2 regions of the Rhodococcus sp. SJ-2 genome follow, and region 1 is predicted to be linked to the other one. Evidence: riboswitches for the same ligand, from Rfam matches in the RefSeq annotation. Region 1 holds a riboswitch; the other holds the start of a gene.
What was found. A riboswitch is a leader RNA that binds a small molecule or an ion and turns the genes downstream of it on or off. The one in region 1 is predicted to bind glycine.
Positions count from the first base shown of each region.

Region 2: it holds a riboswitch for glycine, as region 1 does, so the genes downstream of both, ACSYG9_RS22900 (EamA family transporter) here and gcvP (aminomethyl-transferring glycine dehydrogenase) in region 1, are expected to answer to the same signal.

Region 1 is NZ_CM132340.1:5,149,007-5,154,631, reverse strand. Features, by position in the region: gene ACSYG9_RS24060 (DUF881 domain-containing protein) at 1-83, shown strand, start outside; gene gcvH (glycine cleavage system protein GcvH) at 127-531, shown strand; gene garA (glycogen accumulation regulator GarA) at 684-1,148, shown strand; gene ftsR (transcriptional regulator FtsR) at 1,148-1,885, shown strand; gene ACSYG9_RS24040 (bifunctional nuclease family protein) at 2,043-2,516, shown strand; gene ACSYG9_RS24035 (MerR family transcriptional regulator) at 2,767-3,393, shown strand; glycine riboswitch at 3,462-3,559, shown strand; gene gcvP (aminomethyl-transferring glycine dehydrogenase) at 3,726-5,625, shown strand, end outside.
Region 2 is NZ_CM132340.1:4,879,367-4,884,991, reverse strand. Features, by position in the region: gene mutA (methylmalonyl-CoA mutase small subunit) at 1-1,529, opposite strand, end outside; gene ACSYG9_RS22915 (VTT domain-containing protein) at 1,778-2,479, shown strand; gene ACSYG9_RS22910 (hypothetical protein) at 2,511-3,092, shown strand; gene ACSYG9_RS22905 (hypothetical protein) at 3,089-3,604, shown strand; glycine riboswitch at 3,660-3,747, shown strand; gene ACSYG9_RS22900 (EamA family transporter) at 3,889-4,899, shown strand; gene ACSYG9_RS22895 (SPFH domain-containing protein) at 4,956-5,625, opposite strand, start outside.

The DNA of each region.
Region 1 (5,625 bases):
TGACTGTCGAGCAGTTGTCGCAGGTCGAGGTGCCCGCCTTGCGGGAGATCGAACCACGCCAATACGCTCAGCCAGGAAACTGAAACAGACGTTCGTGCCGAATCGTCGCCTCCGAAAGGAACTGCCGTGAGTGAGTTCGAGACGCCCGCCGATCTGCGATACACCGCGGAGCACGAGTGGGTCCAGCGGACTGGGGCGACCACCGCCCGGATCGGCATCACCGACTACGCTCAATCCCAGCTCGGTGATGTGGTGTTCGTGCAGTTGCCGGACGCCGGATCCGTTTTCGCTGCGGGCGATTCGTTCGGTGAGGTCGAATCCACGAAGAGTGTCTCGGATGTCTATGCGCCCTTCGCCGCGACGGTCGCGGCGGTGAACGGCGACCTCGAGGCGAGCCCCGAGTTGGTCAACAGCGCGCCGTACACAGAAGGATGGTTGATCGATATCGAATCGAGTAGCGAGTCGGATCTCGACGCCGCCTTGGAACGGACCCTCGACGCCGCCGGATACAGAACGATCACAGAAGGATGAGATCCCCTGGGTGACGTAACCGCGACTACCTGCACCAGGGGCATGCGCAGGGTACGGTCGGGTATGGCGTGTGCCGTGTCCGACCGTGGTGGTGGCGAACGAATGACGATCGTCCGGGACTACCCGGACGATCGAACGGATAAGGAGAAACGGTGAGCGAGAACGGCAACGCGGGCTACGAAGAGACCCCAGCGGAAACCACTTCGGTGTTTCGTGCCGACTTCCTGAACGAATTGGAGAACACCGGCGCGGCTGCGACGACCGAAGCACCGGTCTCGGGAGTCGAAGGTCTTCCGGCCGGGGCGGCCCTGCTCGTCGTCAAGCGCGGTCCCAACGCGGGGTCGCGTTTCCTGCTCGACCAGCCCACCACGTCCGCCGGGCGACACCCCGACAGCGACATCTTCCTCGATGATGTCACCGTCAGCCGTCGTCACGCAGAGTTCCGCCAGGACGACGGCGAATTCCAGGTCGTCGATGTGGGAAGCCTCAACGGTACTTACGTCAATCGTGAGCCCGTCGACTCGGCAGTACTCGCGAATGGCGACGAGGTCCAGATCGGAAAGTTCCGTCTGGTGTTCTTGACCGGCCCGCGGGGCACTCAGGGCGCAGGTAGCTGATGACCGCTGCCCGCCAGCCGGCGCCGGCAGGTATGTCGATCGGGTCCGTGCTCGATCGACTCCGCCCGGAGTTCCCGGACGTGACGATCTCGAAGATCAGATTTCTCGAAGCCGAAGGACTGATCAGTCCGGAGCGCACACCGTCGGGTTACCGGCGGTTCTCGATCGCGGACTGTGAGCGACTCCGGTACGTGCTCACCGCGCAGCGCGATCAGTACCTCCCGCTGAAGGTGATCAAGGAACAGCTCGAGGCGATCGACCGTGGTGCCGCAACGGTGGGGGCCGTCGAAACTCGCCCCAAGCGACCGCGCCAGCTCGCGGTCGCGCGGGGCGAGGTTTCTCCCGAGGACCTTCGTACCGACCGCCAGATCCGAGTGGGTCGAGACGATCTCTGTGAACGGGCCGGTATCGACACCGTGTTCCTCACCGAGCTGGTGGGCGCGGGGCTCCTCACGCCGGGTGCCGCAGGCTTCTTCGACGACGATGCGGTATTGCTGGCGCGGACAGCGAAGGCGATGTCCCAGTTCGGACTCGAAGTCCGGCACCTACGCGCGTTCAAGTTGGCGGCAGACCGCGAAGCGGGCCTCGTCGCCCAGATCGCCGGTCCTGTCGCCAAGGGACGCGATGCAGGGGCGCGGGAACGCGCAGAAGAGATGGTTCGTGAGTTGGCTGCGCTATCTCTGACCTTGCACACGTGCCTCGTCAAGTCGGCGGTGCAGGGTTCACTCGATCGTTGACCTCGATCGTCGAGGCAGCCCTGCAGCAGTATTGAGCACGGGAAGCGGTGCACCTTCCGGATTCGGGCACCTGACGTACACGAACGAGCGCACTAGAATTCAGGCAGTACGTGTCAGCGACCACGCGACTGACAGGCACCGGGACGGAGGCGCCGCTATGAGCGAGATGAGGATAGTCGGTATCCGAGTCGAGCAACCCCAGAACCAGCCTGTCCTTCTGCTGCGCGAAGCAGAGGGCGAGCGGTACCTACCGATCTGGATCGGTCAGATGGAGGCCACCGCCATTGCGCTGGAACAGCAGGGAGTGGAGCCGGCCCGGCCGCTCACGCACGACCTGATCAAGAATCTTCTCGACGCGTTCGGTCATGCCCTCCTCGAGGTCAGGATAGTGGATCTTCAGGAGGGTACGTTCTACGCCGATCTCCTCTTCGAGGGGGAGATGCGGGTCTCGTGTCGTCCTTCGGACGCAGTTGCCGTCGCCTTGCGCACCGGTGCACCGGTGTTTGCCGAGGAATCAGTTCTGGCAGAAGCCGGCCTCGCGATGCCCGAGGAGAAGGAGGACGAGGTCGAGAAGTTCAAGGAATTCCTCGAATCGGTCTCGCCCGACGACTTCAAGGCAACCGACGGCTGATCTGCTCGTCGCGCCGACGGCTCGGGTCGAAGTTGTTCGACGACGCACTGCGACGAACCCGTGTAATGTCGAACGTTACTTTCCGAGTCGGCGTGTTGCTGCTCGACCTGAATCACACAGGGCGTACGCTTGGTTGATCCGTTACGGGACAAGTCGGGTGAACCGGGGGATGTACGGGATCGGATGCGGAGGAGATCCGCCTGGTCGGTGGTGGCGAGGGACAACGGGGCGCGCGAGAGGAAGTCACAAAGTGCGAGATCGGCCGCAAGGACAGCAACTCGGTGCCGGCACCGGCGATCGCGTGGCTCCGGTACCGGTATCGGACACTTCCGAGGATCTGCAGCCGGGGCTGTTTCCCGACAACTCGGTCCCCGATGAACTTGTCGGCTATCGGGTCCCGATCGCGTGCCAGATTGCAGGTATCAGTTACCGTCAACTCGACTACTGGGCACGAACCAATCTGGTAGTGCCTTCGATCAGGAGCGCGGCGGGTTCCGGAAGCCAGCGCCTGTACTCGTTCAAGGACATTCTGGTCCTCAAGATAGTCAAGCGCCTCCTCGATACCGGAGTCTCTCTGCAGAACATTCGCGTAGCGGTCGATCATCTCCGGAGCCGTGGCGTACGGGACCTGGCCAAGATCACCCTTTTCTCCGACGGCACCACTGTCTACGAATGCACCTCCCCGGAAGAGGTCGTCGACCTGCTCCAAGGCGGGCAAGGTGTGTTCGGTATCGCAGTCAGTGGGGCAGTCCGAGAATTGACAGGCAGTATCGCGGATTTCCCGGCCGAGCGCGCCGAGGGATACGACGTCGAAGAGAAGCCCGAGGACGAACTGGCTTCCCGCCGTCGAAACCGTATCAACCGCCGCATCGGATAGGGCATACGTCACCCGCCGGGAGAGCGTGGACTCGATCGGCCCGCTCGTGCTCTAGAATCGGTGTGCGTCGCCGTCCCGCGGGAGAGCCCCGGACCAACATGTCCGGGCGCCGAAGGAGCAGCACCTCCCCGTCAATCTCTCAGGCACCCAGGACCGCGTGAGCTACGACGTCTCTGGAAAGTGGTGGGAGCACCCACCCGCCCACGGGGAAAGGTTCGCCGACCAGGACCGAATCTCTCAGGCGCTCGCCTCGCGAGCTCAGGACAGAGGGGGAGGAAGCGCCCGTGCCGACCGAGCACGTGTGAACCTCGCCGACCAGCCTGGGAGCTGCGATGACAGATGCCGTCACCTGGAATTTCGCCGACCGTCACATCGGACCTGATGCGCAGGGAATGCGCCGGATCCTCGACGTTGTCGGAGTCGATACGCTCGAGAACCTCGTCGCAAAGGCGCTGCCCGCGGGCATTCTCGACCACTGTGCCGGCGAAGTGGCCGACGGGCTCGGTGTCCTGGATGCGCCGCTCAGCGAACACGAAGTTCTCGCCGGTCTGAAAGCCTTGGCGTCGCGCAACGCGGTCGCCACCTCCATGATCGGGCACGGTTACTACGACACGCTCACTCCGCCGGTGCTGCTCCGCAACATCATCGAGAATCCCGCTTGGTACACGGCCTACACGCCGTATCAGCCGGAGATCAGTCAGGGTCGGCTCGAAGCGTTGCTCAATTTCCAGACGATGGTCGCGGACCTGACCGGTATGGAAGTCGCGAACTCCTCGATGCTCGACGAGGCCACTGCTGCGGCGGAAGCGATGACCTTGCTGCGTCGTGCCAACCGCAAGTCCCAGAGCCACCGGTTCGTCGTCGATTCCGACCTGTTCACTCAAACCGCCGCGGTGCTCGCAACCCGCGCCGAGCCGCTCGGCATCGAGCTCGTCACCGTTGACCTTGTGGAGGAGGGACTGCCCGAGGGTGAGTTCTTCGGTGTAATCCTGCAGGTACCGGGTGCGTCGGGCCGAGTGTTCGACGTTGCGCCCGTGATCGATGCGGCACATGAGCGCGGTGCGATGGTCGCGGTGGGCGCGGACCTCCTTTCAATGACGCTGATGACTCCGCCCGGGGAGAAGGGCGCTGATGCTTGCTTCGGCACCACTCAGCGATTCGGGGTGCCCATGGGATTCGGTGGCCCACACGCGGGATATCTGGCTGTGAACGCTGCGCACACGCGGAATCTGCCGGGACGTCTCGTCGGTGTCTCGGTCGATGCTGACGGTGCCTCTGCCTACCGGCTTGCGCTACAGACCCGTGAACAGCATATTCGCCGTGAGAAGGCGACCAGCAACATCTGTACCGCTCAGGTGCTTCTGGCGGTTCTCGCCGCGATGTACGCGTCGTATCACGGCGCGGAGGGACTGACCGGAATCGCACGACGAGTGGCTGCTCATGCAGCCGGTCTTGCTGCGTCGCTGCGACGCGGTGGAGTCGCGGTCGTTCACGACGACTTCTTCGATACCGTCCTGGTCCGGGTTCCGGATCGCGCCGCCGAGGTTGTGGCGGCAGCGGCTGAGCGGTCGGTCAATCTGTATCTCGTCGACGCGGACCACGTGTCGATCTCCTGCGACGAAGCGACGACAGATGCACACGTGGCGAGTGTGCTTTCCGCGTTCGGTATCGCCGCCGAGGAGACGGTTGCAGCCGAACGAGCGTCCATCCCGGAGGCGCTCGGGCGAACCAGTGACTTCCTGAAGCATGAGGCGTTCACGAAGTACCGGACGGAGACCGCGATGATGCGGTATCTGCGACGGTTGTCCGACAAAGATCTCGCGCTCGACCGCACCATGATCCCGCTCGGCTCCTGCACGATGAAACTCAACGCCGCTGCGGAGATGGAAGCCATCACGTGGCCGGAGTTCGCGGGCTTGCACCCGTTCGCTCCCGCGGAACAGACCGTAGGAATCCGGGAACTGATCTCGGATCTCGAACGCTGGCTCGCCGCAGTAACCGGGTACGACGCCGTCACCTTACAGCCCAACGCAGGCAGTCAGGGTGAATACGCAGGTCTGCTCGCTATTCGGCACTACCACCTGAGCCGCGGTGACGACCACCGCGACACCTGCCTGATTCCGTCGAGCGCACACGGAACCAATGCCGCCTCTGCAGTCATGGCAGGTATGCGTGTCGAGGTGGTGGCGTGCCGTCCCAACGGTGACGTCGACCTCGACGATCTGCGAGCGA
Region 2 (5,625 bases), 270 kb from region 1:
TGTTCCGCGACGGGCCCTAGGGGGGCGAGCAGCACCGTGGGCCGGGAGCCGTGCACAGCGAGAAAGACGTCGGAGCGATCGCGCAGCGCCTCGAACGGTGCTGCGTAGCGCGCCGCGAAGGCACCCGAGTCGGCGACACCGGCGGGCAGGGGGGCCTCGGCGAGGTTCGGGAATTCGTTGATGCCGGTGACGGAGAACTTACGGTGCGCGATATCGGCCTCGCGGCGGGCGCGGGTAGCGGCGATGCGCTCGGAGACCAGTCCGGCGTCGAGGGCCGCACGGTATCCGCCGGCTGCCTCGATCTGCTGGAAGAACTCCCACGACTTGCCCGCGACCTGTGCTGTCAGATCCTCGATGTACCAGGATCCTGCGCCCGGGTCGAGGACACGACCGAGGTTGGACTCCTCGAGGAGGAGCAGGTTGGTGTTGCGAGCGATGCGCGCGGAGAATGCCTCGGACACGCCAACGGCACCGGTGGGCAATGCGGCGTCGAACGGCAGAACGGTGACGGCGTCGGCGCCACCGACTCCGGCGCCGAACGCAGCGAGGGTGGTGCGGAGCATGTTCACCCACGGGTCGCGCTGGGCCATCATGGCAGCGGAGGTCACTGCGTGCTGCGGGGCGTTTCCGGCGTCGCTCGCTCCGGCGACCTGCGCGACACGCGCCCAGAGTTGACGGGCTGCCCGGAACTTGGCGATGGTCTGGAACTGGTCGTCGGTGGCCGCGAACCGGAACTCGATCTGGCCGAGAGCCTGTTGCGCGGACAGTCCCGCCGCGACCAGGGCTCGGACGTATTCGATGCCTGCAGCGATCGCCGCACCGAGTTCTTCAGCGTCGGATGCGCCCGAGTTGTGGAAGGCGGTGCCGTCGACGGTGATGGCGCGGACGGTCTCGACGCGTTCTGCGGACGCGACGGCGAGCGCGACGGCGTCGTCGACGGTGACGTCAGCGCGGCCGGAGAAGGCGCTGGTCAGCGGCGCGGCGCCGAGTGAGATACGCACTGCGCCGCGGTCGGCGACGTCGGTGCGTGCGTCGAGCAGCGCGTACAGGGACTCCGCGGCGGCAGCGAGGTCGCTGTCTGCGTCGAGACTGACAGGCGCGAGGTCGAACAGCACCTTGTCGAGTGCCGCGGACAGTCCGTCGACGGGCAGTGCACCCTCGCCGACTCGCAGCCACAGGGCGCTGACACCGTTCTCGAGAGCATCGAGGATGCGCTCGTTCAGGTCTTTGGCGTCGCTCCCGTCGAACCGGGCGCTCACGAGCCAGCCTGCGTTGACGTCACGGGTGGACGAGCCGCCACGGGTGTACGGGAACTGCCCGGGCAGCGGAGCCTCCGGGCGTTCGTCGCGGCTGCTGTAGAGCGGAGCAACCGTCACGTCGTCGTACGTGGTGGTCTCGAGCAGGCGCTGCGGCTCCGGGCCGAGTTCTGCCGGATCGACGCGGCGCGACTTGGCGAGTACGCCCGCGACCGCTTGCTGCCACTGCGCGTATGCGCGCGCGGCGTCCTCGGCCTCTGCTGCTAATGACACGTGCGATTTCCTCCTACTGCGGGTGGGCAGGCTCTCGAGCGGCCGGGGTGGGCCGCGGGGCATGACGCCTCGCAAACACTAAGCCGATGTAGTTGTGATGCTAGCCGCACACTCCGGTGTGAAATCGTGGGGATCACCACAATTTCTCTAGCGATCGATAACCGTGGATGCTCCAGGATGCGACCCCCAGCTCGCATTCCTCCGTGCCACATGCCCACGCACCCCGCCGGGTACGCTGGGTCCCCGTGATGAGGATTCTCAGGGACCGCAGGGTCATCGGCATCCTCGCACTCCTCGCAGCACTGGCCGCGGCGGCGCTTCTGCTCCCCCATCCGTCGATCGCGCAGATCCGCCAGTGGTCGGAATCTGTCGACGGTCCGCTGCTGGTCCTGCTCTTCTTCGCTGTCCATTCGCTCGTGACGATCAGTCCGGTACCGCGCACGGTGTTCACTCTCAGTGCCGGGGTCCTGTTCGGTCCCGCCGTGGGTATCGCGGTCACCACGGCAGCCACCACGGTAAGCGCAGTCCTCGCGTTCCTGCTGGTACGGGCGCTGGGTCGGGGTGTCGTGACGTCATACCTGACCCATCCTGCAGCGAAGGCCGTCGATCTGCGTCTCGCCCGGCGCGGTTGGCTTGCCGTCGGGTCGCTGCGATTGATCGCCGCGGCGCCGTTCTTCGTCGTGAACTGCTGCTGCGCGGTGTCGTCCGTGCGCCTGGCGCCGTACACCGTCGCCACCGTGATCGGGATCCTGCCTGGCACCGTTGCCGTGGTGCTGCTGGGCGACGTGCTCACCGGGCAGTCGAGTCCTGCATTGGTGGCAGTGACGGCGCTCTGCATTGTGCTCGGTGTCGGCGGCCTCCTACTCGAGGCACGCCTTCCTCAGCCTGCGGGGTCGGCACTTGATGCCATCACGGGCACCCAAGACGAGGAGACAAGCCTGAAGGCTTGATTTCTTGATTTCAAGCCTCCATCCTTGTTCCATGTACGTGTTGACGGTCGACCAACGCGGCAGTCGCCGCGACATCGATCGCGTCGAAGATCTGCTCGTCGAACTCCACGACGTTCCCCTGCTCCGCAAGTTCGAACGCACCGCCGGCGACGAAGTCCAGGCCGTGTCCGACGACTCCGGCACGGTGATCGATCTCGCATTGGATCTGCTCGAGCGGGACAACTGGAGTATCGGCATCGGGATCGGCCCCGTCGAAACACCGCTTCCTGCCCAGACCCGAGCCGGTCGCGGTCCCGCGTTCGAGCACGCCCGCACCGCCGTAGAACGCGCCAAGAATGCGCCCGGCCGAATCGCTGCCGACGGCACCGACGCCGATTCGGCATCCGACGTCGACGCGGCCCTGACCCTCCTCGCGACCATCGTGGTGCGCCGTACCGACCAGGGTGTCGAAGCCGTCACGCTTGCGCGCGCCGGACTGTCCCAGTCCGAGATCGCCACCGAACTCGGCATCAGTAAACAGGCCGTGTCCCAGCGCCTGCTCACTGCCGGGTGGCAGGCCGAACTCGCCGGCCGTCTGTTGCTGCACCGACTCCTCGAAAGGGCCGATCGTTGACCGTCACCTCTCTGGCGCTCCTCGCTGTCGCAGCCGCCGCGCCTGCCCTGTCCTTGATCCCGCGGCTTCCGGTGTGGATCGGGGCGGCAGTGACCGCGATCGCACTCGGGTCAGCGGCTCTCACCGCAGCCGCAACCGATCCCGCTCAGGGTTTCGCGCTCGGGGCGACGCTCACCCTCACCACCGTCGTCGCCATCACCGGGGGCGGACCGGCCGTGCTCGTCGCGTTCCGGATCGCCAGGCGGCAGCCCGACGCGGGACCGACACCGACCCCACCACCGGGGCCGCTACGCGGCGGCCGGGTCATCGGCGTCCTCGAGCGCGGCGCGGTCGCGGCATCCATCCTGGCGGGATGGCCGGAAGGCATCGCGATCATCATGGCGGTCAAAGGCCTGGCCAGATACCCGGAACTGCGTGAACCGCAGGCGTCCGAGCAATTCATCATCGGCACGTCGACGAGTGTGTTGTGGGCCGCCGCGGCGTGTGGGGTCGGCCACGCCTTGATCACTTGAGTTCTCATCGACACAGCCGGACTGGCATACTTGCGGGCGCAACTGAATATGCCATTGAACTGCGGCGGGAGAGTCCCGCATCTGCGGGCGCCGAAGGAGCAACCTCCCGGGAATCTCTCAGGCCCACAGACCGCCGCACGCGAGGCAACTCTGGAAAGCAGTCCTTCGGGGCTCACCGACGGTGTAGGCGGATCCGACAGGATCCGTGAAAGCTCTCAGGTCCGATGACAGAGCGGGGAACCACCGCCCCCGGTGCGTGATGCACCCTGTCCGGAGGAAGTTCCTTGACGCTGACCGTCGGCGCATCCCCGCGCGTCCAGACTGTGCCCGCTCCCGTCGCACCGACGACCACGCCCCGGCCTGCGCGTACGAATCGACGGCTCGGCATCGCCGCCATCGTCATTTCCGCAACCGCCATGGGCGCCGCAGGGCTTTTCGGTCGCATGGCCACCCCGCCCGGCGCAGCACTGGGCGAGGCTCTGACCCTGGGCCGGATGCTCGTCGGCACCGTGGGGATGCTGCTCCTGATCGCCTTCTCCCGTCGGCTCGGCGCGATCCGCCGCACGCGGTTGTCACCGTCGATCGTGCTCGGCGGCGTGTTCCTCGGCTTGTCGCTGGCCACCTATCTGTCTTCCACGCTGCTCACCGATCTGTCGCGGGCCGTTGTTCTGCACTATCTCGGTCCGCTCATCGCAACGGTGCTTGCCCGGGTTCTTCTCAAAGAATCGATCACGCGTCTGGACGCCCTGTCGCTGGTCACCGCGTTCGCCGGAATGCTGCTGGCCGCCGGACTGATCGGCGGTGACCCGCCAGCAGGGTCCGACCAGGAGAGCCTGGGTACGGTGCTCGGCGTCGCGTCGGGCCTCTTCTACGGTCTGGCGCTGCTCTGCTACCGGTATCGCTCCGATATGCCCGCCGACGTCCGCAGCTTCTGGAACTTCGCCTTCGGTGCGGTCGCGACCGCGGCGATGGTCGTGGTCACCCGGCCCGACGTAACGGGCATGACCGCTATGAACTGGGCGTGGGCCGCCGGATTCTTCGTCGTGTGCGGTCTGCTCGCTCTGGGTCTGCTCGTCGTCGCGGGCAAGCACCTGCGGGCCGCGGAATTGTCGGGGCTGTCATATCTCGAGGTCGTGGTCGCGTTGATTCTCGGTGCCCTGGCGTTCGGCGAATCGATCTCACTCCTCGCCACCCTCGGCGCCGGGATGATCATCGCGGCGATGACGCTCCCGCTCGCCACCGGTCGCCGGCGCCGCAGCAAGATTCCCGCAGCGCAGGTCGGATCGGCGGCATGACAACGTCGCGGCCCGCACATCGGATGTGCGGGCCGCGACGGGTACCAGCGGAAGCGCTACTGCTGTTGGGGCGGGTACTGCTGGGGATCCGCTTCCTGCTCCGGCTCACCGGTGGGCATCCACCCATCTTGCGCAGGCTGTGACTGCGGCAACGCCTGCGGCGGCGTTCCTGCGGTCTGGCCTGCCTGGTGCCGCGAAGCCGATCCGGGCACATCGGGGTCGACCGGCTTGCGTGCCACCGCCTCCGCTTCGGCGACGGCCTTCGCCACGGCCGGATCGCTCTTGGTGGTGAACCAGTCCTCGACCTCGGCCGAGTCGTCCTCGGGACGCTGCAGATCCTCCTCGACCGGGCTCGGCTCGAACCGGAACACGCCGTCGTCGCCGGGCGCACCGAGGTTCTTCGCGAATCCCTTGAGGGCATCACCGAAGTCGCTGGGCAGTAGCCACACCTTGTTCGCGTCGCCCTGCGCCATCTCCGGCAGGGTCTGCAAGTACTGGTAGGCAAGCAGTTCCGGTGTCGGTTTGCCTGCCTTGATCGCTGCGAACACCTTCTCGATCGCCTTCGCCTGACCCTGTGCCTCCAGATAGCTGGCCGCACGGTCGCCCTGAGCACGCAGGATCCGCGACTGCCGATCGGCTTCCGCTTCGAGAATCGCCCCTTGTTTGGCGCCTTCCGCCGACAGGATGCGGGACTGCTTGTCACCCTCGGCGGTCTTGATCGCGGCT